4 regions of the Mixta mediterraneensis genome follow, and region 1 is predicted to be linked to each of the others. Evidence: predicted binding sites of a transcription regulator. Region 1 holds the regulator's gene; each other region holds the start of a gene.

Region 1 (4,732 bases):
TTTCTTAAATGCCTGACCAGCCAGCGACCATGTTGTGGCCGCTGGCTCCATGCCAGAGACGAAATGGTATGCATCACATTCAGGTGTCCCAAAATGCGTTTTACATGCTGCTCCACAACCGTAATCGGCCCTTCATTGATATTTTCCGCCTCCTGTAGCACGTTGGTTTGTGAACCGTTACCGTCATATTCCAGCCGCTGCTGGCAGCGTTGCAATGCAATCTCGCACGACTGTAAATAGCGTTCCGCCAGCGCGGGTGTCAGCATAGTATGCTCGCGCGCGAGAATGGTCATGGCGTTGATGTGTTCTACAATGAACTGGCTATGCGTTACCCACATTCGCATATCTTTCAAATATTGAGAGTTGAAACCCGGCTCCTGCATCGCCTGATTCAGCGAGTTAAAGAGTGCATTGTGTGCCTGATTGACCAGTACGCGCTGATAAGCCAGCTTTTCAGCTGACTGTTCCGGGCCAAGCAACATGCGTAGTGCATCCTGATACGTTTCCAGCGCATCATGCGCGTTCTGGCGCAGCAAGCCGCTTTGCCACTGTGGCCAAAGCCACACCATGCCACCAAAGGCGATCAGGCAACCCATCAGGGTATCCATCAGTCGTGGTAGCAGGAACTGTGCGCCATTCAGCGACAGCGGTTGCAGTGAATATACCGCTGTGACGGTAAAACCAATGGTCGCCCAGCCATAAAATTTACGGGTAAACAGGTAACTGACGAAGGTGATAACGAGCATGATAAGCAGCACCAGCGATTCCGGTACGGCGAAGCGCAAAGTGGCAGCGGCAATCACTAAACCGGCAAATGTGCCGAGCGCGCGGTGTTGAATGCGTACCCGCGTAGCGCTGTAGCTATTCTGACTCACGAACATAATGGTCATCAGAATCCAGTAAGGTTTAGGAATATTGAAAAACATGGCCAGTGCGCTGCCCAACATCAGCATAACGGCAAAGCGGCCAGCAGTGCGCAGTGCAGCAGACTTGAAATTCAGATAACTACGCAGGGCGGGCAACAGCGGCAGGTGACGCTGACGATCGGCCATCAGGTCGCGCTGATAGAGTGGTTTTTGCGTGCGCAGGACGCGCGCGATACGGTTGAAATGATAAAGACAAAAGTTACCGACCGGGTTATCAGGGTGCTGGCGTGCAATTTTTTCCAGCGCGCCGAGCTGTTTATCCATGGCAAAGCGGTCGGGCAGTTGATGATAAAGAATGTTATCCGCCAGCACCCGAAGCCGGGACGAAATGGTTCTGGCATTCCAGCGGATCACCGCTTCCGCATGACTCTGCTCCACCAGCTTTTGCACCTCTTCCGGTTGATGCAGGCTGACAGAGATATGCTCCTGCAAATCCAATGCAACCTGAAAGGAACGCTTCAGGCGTTTATGGCTTTCATCGCCATTGGCCGACAACATATGCATCTGTTGATAACAGATGTTAATCAGATCGACCACTTTTTGTTGACGCGCCAGCAGCGGCGGCAACGCTTTTTCTGGATCGACGAATTGCGTCAGTAGCGTGTATTTCGCGTCGCAGTAATCGGCCAGCTCGCGATAGACCAGACTCAGGCTTTCACGCATCGGCTGCTCTTTCCACAGCCAGAACCAAAACCAGTTGAACAGGCCGTACCACAGCGTACCGCCAATATAGAGCAACGGCGGAACATACATCGGCATACGTCCCATCAGGCTCAGTGTGAAAATGGCGGCAATTAGCGAACCGGGCAGTAAACGCCCATGAAGCGGGCTGATTTCACCCGTCACGCCGAGCAATAAGGGTATGACAAGCAGAATGGCGGGTAGCGGAACGCCTTTCAGTGTCAGAAACTGCATAAGAAAACTGCCGAGCGCAAACAGGCTGCCGCCGACAATCAGGCGCTTAAAGAAGCGTTTATGGGGAGTATCGAGGCCAGCAATATTGCAGCAGGCAGGCACCAGCGAGAACAGCAGTCCCTTTTGCAGATCGCCAAACAGCCAGCCGAGTGCAACGGGCACGCAAAGGACCAGCGTCTGCCGCAGGGCGTAGTTAATTTCCGGATGATAGATGATTCGACGCCACATCAGCTCAGCGCAAATAATAACGGCGTGATGTTGCCATCACGCCGGGAGTGACAGGAATTAGCGGGTGCCGTAAACGACGATGGTTTTGCCGTGTGCTGAGATCAGGTTCTGATCTTCCAGCATCTTCAAAATACGGCCCACGGTTTCACGTGAGCAACCAACGATTTGGCCAATTTCCTGACGAGTAATTTTAATTTGCATGCCGTCGGGATGCGTCATGGCGTCTGGCTGTTTGGCCAGATTAAGCAGCGTTTGCGCAATGCGTCCGGTAACGTCAAGGAAAGCGAGGTTACCCACTTTTTCTGACGTTACCTGTAAGCGACGCGCCATCTGCGACGACAGTCGCATCAAAATATCCGGGTTTACCTGAATCAACTGACGAAATTTCTTGTAGGAAATTTCTGCCACTTCGCACGCGGTTTTCGCACGTACCCAGGCGCTACGTTCCTGACCTTCTTCAAACAGGCCAAGCTCGCCAATAAAATCGCCTTGATTCAAATAGGAGAGAATCATCTCTTTGCCTTCTTCATCTTTGATCAGAACCGCAACGGAACCTTTCACGATGTAGTAAAGCGTTTCAGCCTTTTCACCTTGGTGAATCAGCGTACTTTTGGATGGATATTTGTGAATATGGCAATGGGACAGGAACCATTCGAGTGTAGGGTCTGTTTGCGGTTTGCCGAGAACCATTCGCTATTATCCTCTGTTGTAATCGTGCCCAAAATACAGGGGACAATTTCCCTGTCAGGCGATGAAAGCTTCAAGCATTTTCCATTCTGGAAATTATTCGGGCTGCATTTGGCGCATGGCGCTTAATTCTTCCCGGCTTCGTCATCAGGTGACGAAAAATATTTTCAGCTCTGTTTGTAACACAGCTTTTGCCGACTGTCTTGTGTTGTCTCGCTTCAGCAAAGGGCGGATTTCTCTGGATTGCTGTTTACCAGGTGAAAGCGTACTCTGACGCAAATGATCAGGTTATGGAGGCTATATCATGCAGGCAAGAGTGAAGTGGGTTGAAGGTCTGACATTTCTTGGCGAATCGTCGTCGGGCCATCAGGTAGTGATGGACGGTAACGCTGGCGATAAAGCGCCCAGCCCGATGGAGATGGTGCTGATGGCAGCAGGGGGATGCAGCGCGATTGATGTGGTGTCCATTTTGCAGAAAGGCCGCAATGATGTAGTCGAGTGTGAAGTCAAACTCACTTCCGAACGTCGCGAAGAAGCGCCGCGTATTTTTACCCATATTAATCTGCATTTTATTGTGAGCGGCAAAGCGCTGGCTGACAAAGCGGTGGCGCGCGCTGTTGACCTTTCTGCCGACAAGTATTGCTCGGTGGCGATTATGTTAGGTAAAGGTGTGGAAATCACTCACAGTTATGAAGTGACAGAACTGTAGTTGCCGGAGGCCGATTTGTGGCCTCCCCCCTTATTCAATACGTTTGCCTTCCATGAGCCGTTTGACCAGCGGCCCCATAATTAACTCCATCGCCAGCCCCATTTTGCCACCCGGAACAACCAGGGTATTGATATGCGAGATGAACGATCCTTGCAACATCGCCAGCAGATAGGGGAAATCAATATCTTCAAGCGCCTGGAAATGGATAACCACAAAGCTTTCATCCAGCGACGGGATGCTGCGTGCGGCAAACGGATTTGACGTATCCACAGTGGGAACGCGCTGGAAGTTAATATGGGTGCGAGAAAATTGTGGCGTGATGAAGTTAATGTAATCTTCCATTGAGCGCACCACCGAATCCATTACGGCTTCACGAGAATGGCCGCGCTCGCTGGTATCACGTACCAGTTTTTGGATCCATTCCAGGTTCACAATCGGCACTACGCCAACCAGCAAGTCGACGTTTTCGGCCACGTTGTGTTGCGCGGTCATCACGCCGCCATGCAGCCCCTCATAAAACAGAATATCGGTATTGGCTGGCAGTGGCTGCCACGGCGTAAAGGTGCCGGGCACCTGATTCCACGGCACCGCTTCGTCATAGGTATGCAGGTATTTACGCGACTGACCCTGACCACTTTTACCATATTCAATAAAGGTTTGTTCCAGCAGACCAAAATCATTGGCTTCGGGGCCGAAATAACTGACATGACGTCCCAGATCGCGCGCTTTGCGGATAGCCATGTCCATTTCAGGTCGCGTGAAGCGATGAAAACTATCGCCTTCAAGTTCTGCCGCGTGCAGATCCCACTGCTGGAAAATCTTACGGAAGGCGAGGCTGGTGGTAGTGGTTCCTGCTCCGCTGGAACCGGTCACTGCGATAATTGGATGGCGGGCAGACATAGAAAAGCTTCCTGTGAGGTCGGGCGAAGAGCATTGTTAGCATGAATTCCTCGTTAACGCATTAGCCACGAAATTCATTGCGCGGCATGATATTTACCGTTTCATGCAGTTCGGACCACACTAATAGCACTTCGCCGCGCTCAAGCTGGCGGCGTACGTCAGCGACTTTGTCTTCCAGGCTGCGTTCATGCTCGCCATAGTCGGTTCCTTCGCGCAGCACGAAGGTTTCAATCAGATTTTCGAGGGTTTCGGGTGAAACCTCTTGCCAGGGAATAATCACAGATTAGCCATCCAAAAAAGGTGAAAGCCATTGTGGCACGCGCTGTTCCAGCCACAGTTGTGGCTGGAACAGCGTACCGCCAACAAA
Region 2 (4,732 bases), on a different contig from region 1:
GGCCAGCGGAATTTCTACTGCATTCAACATCACCGCATGGTTTAATTCGCGCCAGTTGGTAGCGATCATGTTGGTCGCCACCGGCAAGCCGGTTGCGCGACGGAATTCAGCCATCTCTTCACGACTGGAGTAGCCTTGCTCAGCGCCACAGGGATCTTCTGCATAAGTCAGTACGTCCTGCATGCCCTTGCATAACCCGATGGCTTCGTCCAGTAACCAGGCCCCATTGGGATCGACAGTGATACGAGCGCCTGGAAAGCGCTTTTTCAGCGCGACTGCTGTTTCAATTTCCTGCTCGCCCGGCAGTACGCCCCCTTTGAGTTTAAAATCTTTGAAGCCGTATTTATCCTGCGCGGCTTCGGCTAAACGAACCACCGAAGCGCTGTTGAGCGCTTCCTGATGACGCAGGTGATACCAGTCATGGCTGGCGTTCTCGCCGCTAAGATAAGGCAAATCCGTTTTACGACGATCGCCGAGGTAAAACAGGTAGCCCAGCACCGTGACGTCATCGCGCTGTTTGCCCGGCCCGAGCAGCTCCGCCACCGGCACGCCAAGGCACTGTCCAAGCAGATCGAGTAGCGCGGCTTCTAGTGCAGCAACCGCATTAACGCGCAGTTCAAAGGTCCATGCGCCGTTACCAAAGGTATCGAAATCGGCCGACTGGTTGCCTTTATGTACCTGCTGTACCAGACGATTCATGCGTGCAATCTGTTGACCTTTAACCTGCGGGATAGCCTCTGTCAGCGTCTGGTAAATGGTTTCACCGCCCGGCGCCTCACCCACGCCGGTGTGCCCGGCGCTATCAGTCAGCACCACGATATTACGGGTAAAGCAGGCATTGTGCGCGCCACCAATATTCAGCAACATGCTGTCGTAACCGGCTACCGGAATCACCTGCATGTCAGTGATAACCGGCGTACTTTTCGTATTCATAGTGCGTCCTTATGTTCGGTGTTTCAGTTCGATACGCTTGATGTCGTCCACCAGCACCAGGTAACTCATCACTGCGACAAATGCATGGATACCGACATAAATCAGCGCGCCGTTGTAGGAGCCGTTAATCGCAATGATGTAACCAATCGCAATCGGCGTGATGATGCCGGAGGCGTTACCAAACATGTTGAACAGGCCGCCGCTCAGGCCGCTGATCTCTTTTGGCGCCGTATCCGCCATCACCGCCCAACCCAGAGCGCCAATGCCTTTACCGAAGAACGCCAGCGCCATAAAGAACACCACCACCCACTCTGTATCGACGTAATTACACACCACCATTGAGATGGAAAGCAGCATGCCGAGCACGATAGGCGTTTTACGCGCAATGTTCAGCGAGCCGGTTTTACGCATCAGCCAGTCTGAAATGACGCCGCCCAGCACGCCGCCGACAAAGCCGCACACTGCGGGAATCGAGGCGATAAAGCCCGCTTTCAAAATTGACATGCCGCGCGCCTGCACCAAATAAATCGGGAACCAGGTAATAAAAAAGTAGGTTAAGGCGTTAATGCAATACTGACCGAGATAGACGCCAATCATCATGCGCGAGCTAAGCAGCTGTTTAATCTGAAACCACTTCTCCTTCCAGCTGACTCGCTGCTGCTCTTTCTTTTGATCCATATTGATCAGCGCGCCGCCCTGCTCCATGTATTCCAGCTCCGCCTTGTTAACACGCGGATGATCGTTGGGATCGTGGATCACTTTCAGCCAGATCAGGCTCAACAGAATGCCGAGTCCCCCCATAAACCAGAACACGTGCGCCCAACCGACTTGTGACGTTAACCAACCCATGATGGGGGCAAAAATCACCGTGGCGAAGTACTGCGCCGAGTTGAAAATCGCCACTGCTGTTCCACGCTCCTGCGCCGGAAACCAGGCCGCGACGATACGACTGTTGCCAGGGAAAGAAGGCGCTTCCGCCAGGCCAACCATAAAACGCAGCATGAACAGCGCGACGACGATGGTATAGCCGCTGAAGAGACCAACGAAGCCTTGTAGCAGGGTAAACATCGACCAGAGAAATATGCTGCAGAAATAAACACGTTTTGAGCCGAAACGATCCAGTAACCAACCGCCCGGTATTTGACCGATCACGTAAGCCCAGGAAAAGGCAGAGAAGATGTAGCCTAATCCAACCGGATCAAGACCAATATCTTTTGCCATTGCCGACCCTGCAATGGACAGCGTGGCCCGGTCTCCGTAGTTGAATGAGGTGACGATAAACAACATCACCACAATCCAGTAGCGCGCATTAGTACGTTTTTGTACCGATTCTGCGGCCTGGCTGTAACTATTCATGATGCACTCCTGAAATATAGCGGTAGCTACATTCGCTCTGACCGCATACACATCGCGTTGGGTATCAGAGAGAAGTTGGGTTAAACACGGCGATTTTGTTATTGGCAAACCGATAGTGCGTCGTGACACATAACCTAACGTTGGATAACGAAAATCAGTATAAGAACAGGATTTCGCACTGACACTGGAAGAACGCCTGAGAATAATGTGGAGTTGATGCCAATTATCTGGCATTTGCACATAACGCTGCGGCGCGGCTCACGGAACATGGAAATAGTTCGTTGAACAGATGCTAAAGGCCGCAGTGATAAAAAGCTTTGTGAGACTCTTCACTTGCTTTTAGCCGTTTTCACTAAAACAGAGCTGTAAATTGCCTTAAAGCCAGACAATTGCACAATGCATGGCGAGATACCTCTCCTTATACTGAAGCCAGCAATCCCGAGCGAGTGACAAGACAAGTAGCATCATTACACCGCGCCGCAAAAGTACGGCGCGAACGACTGGAAGGTGAGCGATGACCCCGAACCCGACTGAACAGCCGCTCTATATCAAGGTGCATGAAGCGGATAACGTCGCCATTGTGGTGAACAATCAAGGTTTACCCGCAGGCACGACTTTTGCCGATGGCCTGACATTGACCGAACATGTGCCGCAAGGCCATAAAGTGGCGCTGAGCGCCATCGCTGAAGCAAGCGAGATTGTGCGCTACGGCGAAATTATTGGTTACGCGTTGCGTGATATTGCACAAGGCAGCTGGATTGATGAATCGTTGGTGGCACTCCCCGAAGCCCCCCCACTGGCCAGCCTGCCGCTGGCGAATAATATTCCCCCTGATCTGCCCGCGCTTGAAGGTTACACATTTGAAGGCTACCGCAACACGGATGGCAGCGTTGGCACGCGTAATCTGCTGGGTATTACCACCAGCGTGCATTGCGTGGCGGGCGTGGTAGATTTTGTGGTTCAGCGAATTGAACGCGATCTGCTGCCTAAATATCCCAATGTCGATGGTGTGGTGGCGCTCAATCACCTTTACGGCTGCGGTGTGGCGATCAACGCGCCCGCTGCGGTCGTACCGATCCGCACCATTCACAATCTGGCGCTAAACGCTAACTTCGGTGGTGAGGTGATGATTGTGAGCCTGGGCTGTGAAAAGTTGCAGCCTGAGCGTCTGCTGACCGGCACGCCTGATGTACAGACCATCTCGCTGGATGACAATGATATTGTGCGCCTGCAGGATGAAAAGCTGGTGGGATTTGGCGCGATGATCGATGAGATTTTGCAGGTGGCAGAACGTCATTTAAAACGCCTTAATCAGCGTCAACGCGAAACCTGTCCGGCATCCGAGCTTATCGTTGGCATGCAGTGCGGTGGGAGCGATGCATTTTCCGGCGTGACTGCTAATCCCGCGGTCGGGTTTGCCTCCGATTTACTGGTACGCTGTGGCGCGACGGTGATGTTTTCTGAAGTCACTGAGGTGCGTGATGCTATCCACCTGTTAACGCCGCGCGTAATAAATGAAGACGTGGGTAAACGTCTGCTGGAAGAGATGACGTGGTATGACGATTATCTCGATCAGGGGCAAACCGATCGCAGTGCGAATCCTTCGCCGGGCAATAAAAAAGGCGGTCTGGCAAATGTAGTAGAAAAGGCACTGGGATCGATTGCTAAATCGGGCCGTAGTCCAATTGTCGAAGTGCTGTCGCCTGGCCAGCGGCCAACACGTCGTGGATTGATTTACGCCGCGACGCCCGCCAGTGATTTTATCTGCGGCACCCAACAGATGGCGTCTGGTATTACGTTGCAGGTGTTTACTACCGGGCGCGGAACGCCTTATGGCCTGGCGGCGATCCCGGTGATTAAAATGGCGACGCGTAATGCACTGGCGCAGCGCTGGCATGATCTGATGGACATCAATGCCGGGACGATTGCAACTGGCGAAGAGACGATTGAGCAGGTGGGCAGGCGTCTGTTTGAATTGATTCTGGACATTGCCAGCGGCCGAAAGCAAACCTGGTCAGATCGCTGGGGAATTCGTAATCAGCTGGCAGTGTTTAATCCAGCGCCAGTGACGTGATAAGAGTTGCGCGCTTATTTGCAAGCGCGCAACTCGCTATAGCAATTTACCCCAGGCTTCTACCCACGGCGAGGTGACTGTTTCTGGTTCAGGATCTTCTGCCGCATCCACCAGCAATACCTCACCCACCCGTTGCGCGCCTTGTTCCTGCAAAAGGGCGTCAAATGTTTTTCCGGCACCACAAAAGTGATCGTAGCTGCTGTCACCTAACGCAATCACGCCGTAGCGTAGCGTTGGCTGATGACCTAATTTATCTTTCACACCGTTAACCAGATCGGCAATGCTGTCTGGGAAATCGCCCTGGCCGGTGGTAGACGTTATCACTAGCGCCACATCAGTGCTGTAATCCTGCCACTGCGCCAGTGTCGG
Region 3 (4,732 bases), on a different contig from region 1:
TGAACAGCCTGACGCGTGAAGATAAAATTGCGTTGCTTCATCGGGTGGACCAGGTTGCGCGTGCTACCGATCCGCGGGTGCAGGAAGTGAATGCCAGCCTGAGCGGCGTATATGAGCAAGTGTTAGTTGTCGCAACCGATGGCACGCTGGCGGCGGATGTTCGCCCGCTGGTACGCCTTTCCATCAGCGTTCAGGTGGAAGATAACGGCAAGCGCGAACGCGGCTCAAGTGGCGGAGGTGCGCGTAAAGGCTATGAATTTTTCCTTGCCGACGAAAGCGGCGATGTGCGTGCTGATGTCTGGGCGCGCGAAGCGGTGCGCATGGCACTGGTAAACCTGTCTGCCGTGGCGGCACCTGCCGGAACCTTACCGGTGGTGTTAGGCGCAGGTTGGCCGGGCGTATTGCTGCACGAAGCGGTCGGACATGGCCTGGAAGGCGACTTCAACCGCCGTGGCACCTCTGTATTCAGTGGCAAAATGGGTCAGCTGGTCGCTTCCGATCTGTGTACGGTGGTTGACGATGGCACCATTGATGGCCTGCGCGGGTCGCTGTCGGTAGACGATGAAGGCGTACCAGGGCAGTACAACGTGCTGATCGAAAAGGGTGTGTTGAAAGGTTATATGCAGGACAAGCTCAACGCTCGCCTGATGGGCATGAATCCAACGGGTAATGGTCGTCGCGAATCTTACGCGCATCTGCCTATGCCACGTATGACTAACACCTATATGTTGGCGGGACAATCTACGCCACAGGAAATCATCGAAAGCGTTGAATACGGTTTGTATGCGCCGAACTTCGGCGGCGGTCAGGTTGATATTACGTCTGGAAAGTTCGTGTTCTCTACCTCCGAAGCCTACCTTATTGAGAAGGGCAAAGTGACCAGGCCGGTGAAAGGTGCGACGCTGATCGGTTCAGGCATTGAAGCTATGCAACAGATTTCAATGGTGGGTAACGATCTGGCGCTGGATAAAGGCGTCGGCGTATGCGGTAAAGAAGGACAAAGTGTACCGGTTGGTGTAGGCCAGCCAACGTTGAAACTAGATAAACTTACCATCGGCGGTACCGCCTGATAAACATCTGACAGCCCGCCAACTGGCGGGTTGTTAGCTTTTACGGTGCTGCTGATATTGCTCGGCGACCTGCTCAAAATATTCTGTCAGATAATCGATGCAGACCTGCACTTTAAGCGGCAACTTATCCTTCTCGGTATACAGCGCATAAACCGGGCGCGGATCGGATTGGTATTGCGAGAATAGAATATCGATTTCGCCTGCATTTATCTCTTCAGCCACCCACATCATGGGGACATAGGCGATGCCATTCCCTGCTTTTAGCCAGCGAATCAACGTCAGGGAGTCATTGGTAACGAAGCGGCCCTGCGGCGATAAACGCGTCACCAGTCCTTCGGGGGCGATGAGTTCAAAATTATTGTCGGGGCGCACGCTGTATTCCAGCCAGGCAAAATTGTCGATGTCGCTGGGTTTCTCTGGCGTGCCGTATTGCGCCAGATAACTTTTCGCCGCGCACACTACCATCGGCATAGCACCAAGGCGACGGGAAAACAGGCTGGAGTCTTTTAACGTGCCGACGCGAATCACTAAATCTAACCCGTCAGCGATCAAATCAGGCGCAGGAATACCGGTAACAAGGTTCACGCTCAGGCCGGGGTATTCACGCAGCATATCGCTGGTCATGCCTGCAAGTACGTTTTGCGCCATAGTCGAAGAGCTGCCAATGCGCAGCACGCCAATCGGCGTGTTATTAAAAGCATAAAGCTGTTCGTGGACCTGCATCGCTTCTGCCAGCATGCGGCGACAGCCCTGATAATAAATTTTGCCCGCTTCAGTAAGCCCAATGCTGCGTGTGCTGCGGTTAAGCAATTTCACCTGAAGCTCATCTTCCAGTTTTGCAACGATTTGGCTGATAGATGACACGCTAAGATGGAGTTGGCGCGCGGCGGCGGTAAACGAACCCAATTCAACCACTTTGGCGAAGATGGACATGCCTTTTAGTCGTTCCATTGTTTACTCTGGCTAAAAAGTGATTTAGTTCACATTCTGTAGAAAACGTATAGTTAAGCACGTTACTATAAGCGCGCCGGGGTATTTCCCGGTGGTTCTTCATTGTCTGATGTCATCCGATGATACGCTATTATTAAGCCATCTGTGGTTCGGATGTGGTGACCCACTGTTGTGTCATGCCACTATTATGATGCGATCAGTCAGGCAACGGATTATCCCGGCAAGGTCGAACTAAGGATTTCTGATGAGTGTGCTTCCGGTATTTGTCGTGTTTGGGCTCTCTTTCCCGCCCGTATTCATTGAATTGATCATTTCACTCATGCTTTTTTGGTTAGTGAAACGCGTGCTGACGCCCAGCGGTATTTATGATCTTGTCTGGCATCCGGCACTTTTTAACACAGCGCTTTACTGCTGTGTGTTTTATGTTGTATCCCGTCTATTTGTCTGAGGTTTAAGTGAAAGCGCTCATAAGAAAAATCGCGCGATACGCGATTACCATCCTGCTGGTCATCATCGCCATCGTCATTATTTTCCGCGCCTGGGTGTTCTATACCGAATCGCCCTGGACACGTGATGCTAAATTTGCTGCTGATATTGTGGCGATATCGCCTGATGTCACCGGTTTAATCACGGATGTACCGATCCACGACAACCAGTTATTGAAAAAGGGCGACACGCTGTTTGTCGTTGATCGCCCACGCTACCAAAAAGCCTTAGATGAAGCCCAGGCTGACGTTGAGTATTATCAGGCATTGGTCAGTGAGAAACGTCGTGAAGCAGGGCGTCGCAATAAGTTGGGCACGACAGCAATGTCGCGTGAAGCTATTGATCAAGCAAACAATGATTTGCAAACCAGTGAGCACCAGCTGGCGAAAGCTGTCGCCACGCGTGACCTGGCGAAAATCGACCTTGACCGCACTACGATCAAAGCACCGTCCGACGGTTGGGTAACGAATCTCAATGTGTTCGAAGGGGAATACATTACACGCGGTTCGGTGGCGGTTGCGCTGGTACAGCAGCGTTCATTCTATGTACTGGCCTATCTGGAAGAAACCAAATTACGGGGTGTACGGCCAGGCTTTCGCGCTGAAATTACGCCACTGGGCAGCAATATGGTACTGCACGGCACGGTTGACAGCATAGCGGCGGGTGTGACTAACAGCAGCAGCTCAGTGGACACCAAAGGCATGGCAACCATAGATTCGAATCTGGAATGGGTACGTCTGGCGCAGCGTGTGCCGGTGCGTATTCGTCTTGATCAGCAACCGGGTAACCGCTTCCCGGCAGGCACCACCGCCACGGTGGTGATTACAGGTAAAAACGATCGGCAGCACACTAACGTCTCGCCGATGACCCGGCTGTTTAATCGCCTGCGTGAGTTTGGCTAAGCGTTATGATCGAATTTTTGCGTTTCCCGATAAAGCTATGCTTCGCGCTGGTAGCAGCGCTGATGATTGGCTTTCATCTGAATCTTGAAACGCCGCGTTGGGCAGTCATGACCGCCGGGATCGTGGCGGGTGGTACCGCTTTTGCGGCGGGTGGCGATCCTTATTCAGGCGCGCTGCGCTATCGTGGTATTTTGCGCATTATCGGTACTTTTATTGGCTGTATTGCTGCGCTTACTATCATGATTGCCACAGTACGCGCACCGGTTGTTATGTTGCTGTTGTGCTGCATATGGGCCGGATTGTGCGTCTGGCTTTCTTCACTGATTAAAGTTGAAAATTCCTACGCGCTCGGTTTAGCCGGTTACACCGCGTTGATTATTGTGGTGACCGCAGATGCCAGCGGCGGCCTGATGCTGGCACCGCAATATGCGGTTGAGCGTTGTAGCGAAATCGTTTTAGGAATTTTATGCGCGATCCTTGCTGATATGATCTTCTCGCCGCGATCGATTAAGAAAGTGATCGATCAGGAAGTGGATTCGTTGCTGGTGGCGCATTACAAATTGCTGCAACTGTGCGTCGCGCATAGTAATAAAGAAGAAGTGGATAAGGCATGGGCAGAGCTGGTTCGTCGCACGACTGCCCTCAACAACATGCGCAGCCAGCTCATGATGGAATCCTCGCGTTGGCAGAACGCTAATCGCCGTCTGCAAATGCTCAACACCTTATCGCTGACGCTGATAACCCAGGCGGCAGAAACCTTTCTTATCCAGAATACACGCCCTGATTACATTGCCGCACAGTATCGTTTGCTGATTGAAAAAGATGTTGAAAATGTTGATGACGTACATAAGCGCATGAAGATTATGCGCCGGGTGCTCGGCATCAGTAGCAAAACCTCACCGCTAACGTTGGCAAGTTGGGTCGGCGCAGCAACGGAATATTTACTGCTGATCAATGGTATCCGAAGTAATAGCTGGATTACGACGATCGAAGAGGAAATTTTACAGCGTGAAGTGGTGATTCAGGCGCGTTCGGCTGAAACTCATCACGCCGCGATCAATGGTATTCGTACCTTTGTGGCTACCGCGCTGGGCTCGCTGTTTTGGCTATATACCGGCTGGACGTCTGGCAGTGGTTGCATGGTCATGCTGGCAGTAATTACTGCGCTGGCGATGCGTATGCCGAACCCGCTGATGATGGCGAAAGATTTTCTGTATGGCATGACGGTGGCCGTGCCGCTTGGCGCGCTTTACTTTATGTATGTGTTGCCCGCCACGCAGCAGAGCGCCCTGTTATTGTGTATCGCCATCGGTTTGCTGGGCT
Region 4 (4,732 bases), on a different contig from region 1:
TGCGGTAACGATGAGACATTTTCATAAATATAGGGCGCGGTTTTCCAGCTGATCCAGCGATCAAGGCCGAGCGCCGTCGCCATCATCAATAAGATGATGAAAAGCAGACCAGTGAAAACGCGTTTCAACATGCGCTCAGGCACTCAACATCAGGAAAATTCAATGGGTCAAGGCTACTTGAGGTCGATTGGGGAAGCAAGTTTGAGCCGGTTGGCTGGCGTATTTTTGAGCGTTGCCGGGCCTGTTTTGGCCCGGCAGGCACCCATTAAATTGAGGTGCGACGATAATGACGATATTGCGGTAACCAGAAGTTGTTCGAAATGGCTAAAGAGAGCACATCTTCTGATGTTACCACCGCAACCCCCGCTAATTGCGCAGCCTTGCCCACTTCCATCGCAATGATTTTCGATACGCCCTGAATATCCTTGATCTCTGGCAGAACAGGGCCTTCACCGTCATTTACCAGTGGTGAACAATCAGCCAGCGCACGGCTGGCAGTCATTAACATGCTGTCAGTGACGCGGCTGGCACCCGCTGCAATGACGCCCAAACCGATGCCTGGAAAAATATAGGCGTTGTTACACTGGGCAATTGGATAGGTTTTTCCGTTCCAGCTCACAGGAGAGAAAGGGCTGCCTGTTGCCACAAGTGCGGCACCATCGGTCCAGGCAATGATGTCGGCAGGCGTGGCTTCGACGCGTGACGTCGGGTTAGACAGCGGCATTACGATAGGCCGTGCACAGTGCTTGTGCATCTCGCGGATAATCTCTTCGGTGAACAAACCGGGTTGACCCGATACGCCAATCAGAATATCAGGACGTGCATTGCGCACCACGTCCAGTAGCGAGATGGAGTCGCTGGTCACATCCCAGTTTTTTAATGCTTCACTCTTTTGCACCAGCTTGCTCTGGAAGTCGAGCAGGTTGGGCAGCTTATCGGTCAGCAAGCCAAAACGATCAACCATCATTACACGGCTGCGCGCTTCATCGTCGCTTAAACCTTCGGATTTCATCTGCGCGATGATTTGCTCAGCGATGCCGCAACCGGCTGAACCGGCACCGAGGAACACCACTTTTTGCTCACACAGGCGGCTACCCGCAGCGCGGCTGGCGGCGATTAAGGTGCCAACGGTAACGGCAGCCGTGCCTTGAATATCATCATTGAAGCAGCAGACTTCATCGCGATAACGCTCCAGCAATGGCATGGCATTTTTCTGCGCGAAGTCTTCAAATTGCAGCAGTACTTTTGGCCAGCGACGCTTAACAGCCTGAATAAACTCATTAACAAATGCTTCGTATTCTTCACCGGTAATGCGCGGATGACGCCAGCCCATATACAGCGGGTCGTTCAGCAGTTGCTGGTTGTTCGTACCAACATCAAGGACTACCGGCAAGGTGTAAGCCGGCGAAATGCCGCCACAAGCGGTATACAGCGACAATTTACCAATTGGAATACCCATGCCGCCAATGCCCTGATCGCCAAGGCCGAGAATACGCTCGCCGTCGGTTACCACAATCACCTTCACGTTCTGCTTGGTGGCATTTTGCAGCATATCTTCAATATGATCACGGTTCGGATAGGAGATGAAAACGCCGCGCGCACGGCGATAAATTTCCGAAAAATGCTCACACGCCGCGCCGACAGTAGGCGTGTAGATGATGGGCATCATCTCTTCCAGATGATTGTCCAGCAGTCGATAGAACAGGGTTTCGTTGGTGTCCTGGATGTTGCGCAGATAGACGTGCTTATCGTTATTGTTTTTGAAATCCTGGAACTGACGCCAGGCGCGCTGCGCTTGTTCTTCGATGCTTTCAACCGCTTCAGGCAGCAACCCATTGAGATTAAATTCATTACGTTCTTCAATGGAGAAGGCACTGCCTTTATTCAGGAGGGGAAATTCAAGTAGGATCGGGCCAGCGTAAGGGATATATAGCGGACGTTTACTTTCGTAGTCGAGTTCCATGCAATGATGCTCCGGTTGCAGTAGTGTCTGGCGTGACGCCGGAAAGGTAACGCCAGTTTTTGTCCCTGGAAGGGGAAATTATTATGAAGTTAATTCTGGCGCCAGATCCTATAAATTTTCCTACAGAAGTACAGCATTTGTTTATAAAAGGTGACAAAACTGCGGATTGTGTGACAGATGGTTATGCTTTAAGCAATTCAATCTGCAACAGCTCACGACAGCCAAGTGCCTGAAGTGTCGCCTGGGTGGCAGCAAATTGACTTAAAGTGGCATTTTTCTTTTCTGCCAGAACCGCACTTTTTATCTGATCGCACGCTTCCCCATGCATATTCAACAAAATTAACGCGCCTTGTAACGGTGGAAGGCTGGGGTTAAACGCTGCATTTTCAGCATACCGGCCTGCGAAAAGGGTGCCTGAAGTGGTTAGCAGTGCAACGCCGCTATGGGACTGGCTGTAAGGAGCATGGCTGCGATTCGCGGCGGCGACAGCGGCCTGAGTCAGTTCATCACCTTGGGCGCTGTAGCCGTGATCGACCTCATCCATTAAAAACGTGGTAATTTCCAGATCGCGCGGGCCAAAAGCATCCGGCAGATAATCCGCCAGCGTTCTCACGGCGCGTTGCGGCAGGCTGATACGTATAGCGGTACCGCTGTTCAATTCGTTCATGAACTGACGACAATGCCCGCACGGCGTGTAATTTACGGTGATGGTTTCCAGACGACGTTCACCGCGCAGCCAGGCGTGCGTAATGGCGCTCTGTTCAGCATGAACAGTTTGTTGCAGCGGCGTGTCAGCGAACTCCATATTGGCACCAAAATACCAGTTGCCACTGACGCCACGCGCAATGGCGCCAACGTTAAAATGGGAAACCGTAGCAACCGCACAGGCCGCCGCCAGTGGCAACAATGCGAGCGCCAGATTATCGGCATCCAGCTGCGTTTGCTGCTGTAAGCTGGCGACCTGATCGGCTGTCAGCACAGCATGAAAATCGGTGTCATCCAGAATGGGCTGAAGCGCGGTTTGCAATAAGGACGGTAATGCGTCAAAGGCAGGAAGGAAACGTGGATGCATAATAGCCTCTTAAAAATCAATCGGGCGAGATGCCGGATAACGTTTATATGTGATCGCCATCGCTATGACAATGCAACCTGTTTCGCTTGTTTCAACTTTGCGAGAGCTCTCGCAAAGTTTTAGCCCATCCAGCGTAGTAACAACGGAAAAATAAACGGCGCGAGCAAAGAAGTAATAATGCCGCAGATCACCAACGCCAGTGAACTGAACGCGCCTTCCTGAAAGTCAATCTCCGCGCTGCGTGCAGTGCCTAACGCATGTGAAGCATTGCCAATCGCTAATCCCCGTGCCGCTTTGGTTTTAACGCCAAGCAAATTGAGCAGCATATGCCCGAAAACGGCCCCCAGCACGCCAGCTATCAGCACGCAAATCGCGCTAATGGCAGGGATACCGTGTAACGAGCCGGATACCGCCATCGCTATCGGCGTGGTAACCGATTTTGGCATGATAGTGGCGGCAATTTCCGGTGTTGCTCCCATCCATAAAGCAATGGCGGTGCCGGATACCATGGCCGTCAGGCTGCCAATAAAGCAAACGCTAATAATCGATTTCCAGCGTGCGCGAATCTGATGCATCTGCTCATACAGAGGCAGCGCTAAAGCTACAACCGCAGGCTGCAATAGCTGATTCAGTAATTGACTGCCGGCAAAGTAGCGGGCGTAGGGCAAATGTAACAACAGCAGAATGGGAATAATGATCGCCATCGCCACTAACAACGGATTGATTAATGAAATTTTTAGCCGGGCGGCTAAGCGACGCGCAATTAAAAACGCCACTACGGTTAAGGGGAGCGACCACCACATCTCATTCATCGCGTGGTTCCTTCACAGAGCGGGTATGCAGTTTGTGCGCGCTTAAGCCCACCACCGTTAATACCAGAAACGTACTGATAACGCAGGAGATGACAATTGGGCCGAATTGCGCGGTCAGAATATCGGTATAACTCATCACGCCAACGCTAATCGGTACAAACAGCAGCGCCATATAACGAATGATGAGATGACAACCGGGTTTTACCCAGGCCACGGGTAAAATTTGTAAAGCCAGCAAGCTGAATAACACCAGCATGCCGATGATGCTGCCGGGAAGCGTAACAGGCAGTAACAGCGCAATGCCATTTCCGGCATATAAACAGAGATAAATGATGATAAAGGCGCGAAGGTAGCGCCAGCAGACAGATAGCACGGTGGGCATGACAGGCTCCTGTTTTCACTGCGCTTCATCATACGCATTAATGGCTTAGCGTGCTAGCGATCACATTTACGGGAAGGGGGGGGCGGTTATTGCGCAGGGGAGAGCCGCAGGATTATGCAGAAAAAGAACTCTCTCCCAGGGGGAGAGAGTTAACAAACTTACTTAACGGGCATCCCCGGTACAGCGCCGCTATCAACGGACAGGACAAACAGATCTTTTCCGCCAGGACCCGCTGAAAGCACCATGCCTTCCGAAACACCAAAGCGCATCTTACGCGGCGCCAGGTTGGCAACAATAATGGTCATCTTGCCCACCAGTACGGAAGGATCGGGGTAAGCTGCCCGGATACCTGAAAAAATCTGACGCTTCTCACCGCCCACATCCAGTTCCAGACGCAGCAACTTGTCAGAACCTTCGACCAGTTCAGCTTTTTCGATTAGCGCGACGCGCATATCGACTTTAGCGAAGCCATCAATGGTAATTGTCTCGCCAATTGGCGCATC

What was found. Region 1 encodes CRP, which controls carbon source genes, mostly activating them, when cyclic AMP is high. Its sites were predicted from a motif close to ATGTGANNNNNNTCACAT; they were not measured.
Region 2: the regulator CRP is predicted to act here: its motif matches at 2,607-2,624, upstream of garD (galactarate dehydratase).
Region 3: the regulator CRP is predicted to act here: its motif matches at 2,039-2,056, upstream of aaeR (HTH-type transcriptional activator AaeR).
Region 4: the regulator CRP is predicted to act here: its motif matches at 3,083-3,100, upstream of cdd (cytidine deaminase).

Annotation. Positions count from the first base shown of each region.
Region 1 covers NZ_JASUAZ010000020.1:5,432-10,163, reverse strand. Annotated here, with positions in the region: gene QRY16_RS13010 (YccS/YhfK family putative transporter) at 1-2,069, opposite strand, end outside; gene crp (cAMP-activated global transcriptional regulator CRP) at 2,127-2,759, opposite strand; gene QRY16_RS13000 (OsmC family protein) at 3,061-3,465, shown strand; gene QRY16_RS12995 (phosphoribulokinase) at 3,496-4,365, opposite strand; gene QRY16_RS12990 (YheU family protein) at 4,427-4,645, opposite strand; gene QRY16_RS12985 (hydrolase) at 4,649-4,732, opposite strand, start outside.
Region 2 covers NZ_JASUAZ010000003.1:123,725-128,456, reverse strand. Annotated here, with positions in the region: gene QRY16_RS03745 (enolase C-terminal domain-like protein) at 1-933, opposite strand, end outside; gene QRY16_RS03740 (MFS transporter) at 943-2,289, opposite strand; gene garD (galactarate dehydratase) at 2,804-4,363, shown strand; gene QRY16_RS03730 (flavodoxin) at 4,400-4,732, opposite strand, start outside.
Region 3 covers NZ_JASUAZ010000045.1:2,620-7,351, reverse strand. Annotated here, with positions in the region: gene tldD (metalloprotease TldD) at 1-1,070, shown strand, start outside; gene aaeR (HTH-type transcriptional activator AaeR) at 1,104-2,021, opposite strand; gene aaeX (p-hydroxybenzoic acid efflux pump operon protein AaeX) at 2,266-2,469, shown strand; gene aaeA (p-hydroxybenzoic acid efflux pump subunit AaeA) at 2,477-3,409, shown strand; gene aaeB (p-hydroxybenzoic acid efflux pump subunit AaeB) at 3,415-4,732, shown strand, end outside.
Region 4 covers NZ_JASUAZ010000067.1:1,571-6,302, forward strand. Annotated here, with positions in the region: gene sanA (outer membrane permeability protein SanA) at 1-131, opposite strand, end outside; gene QRY16_RS20540 (NAD-dependent malic enzyme) at 266-1,963, opposite strand; gene cdd (cytidine deaminase) at 2,145-3,035, opposite strand; gene QRY16_RS20550 (CidB/LrgB family autolysis modulator) at 3,155-3,847, opposite strand; gene QRY16_RS20555 (CidA/LrgA family protein) at 3,840-4,229, opposite strand; gene metG (methionine--tRNA ligase) at 4,388-4,732, opposite strand, start outside.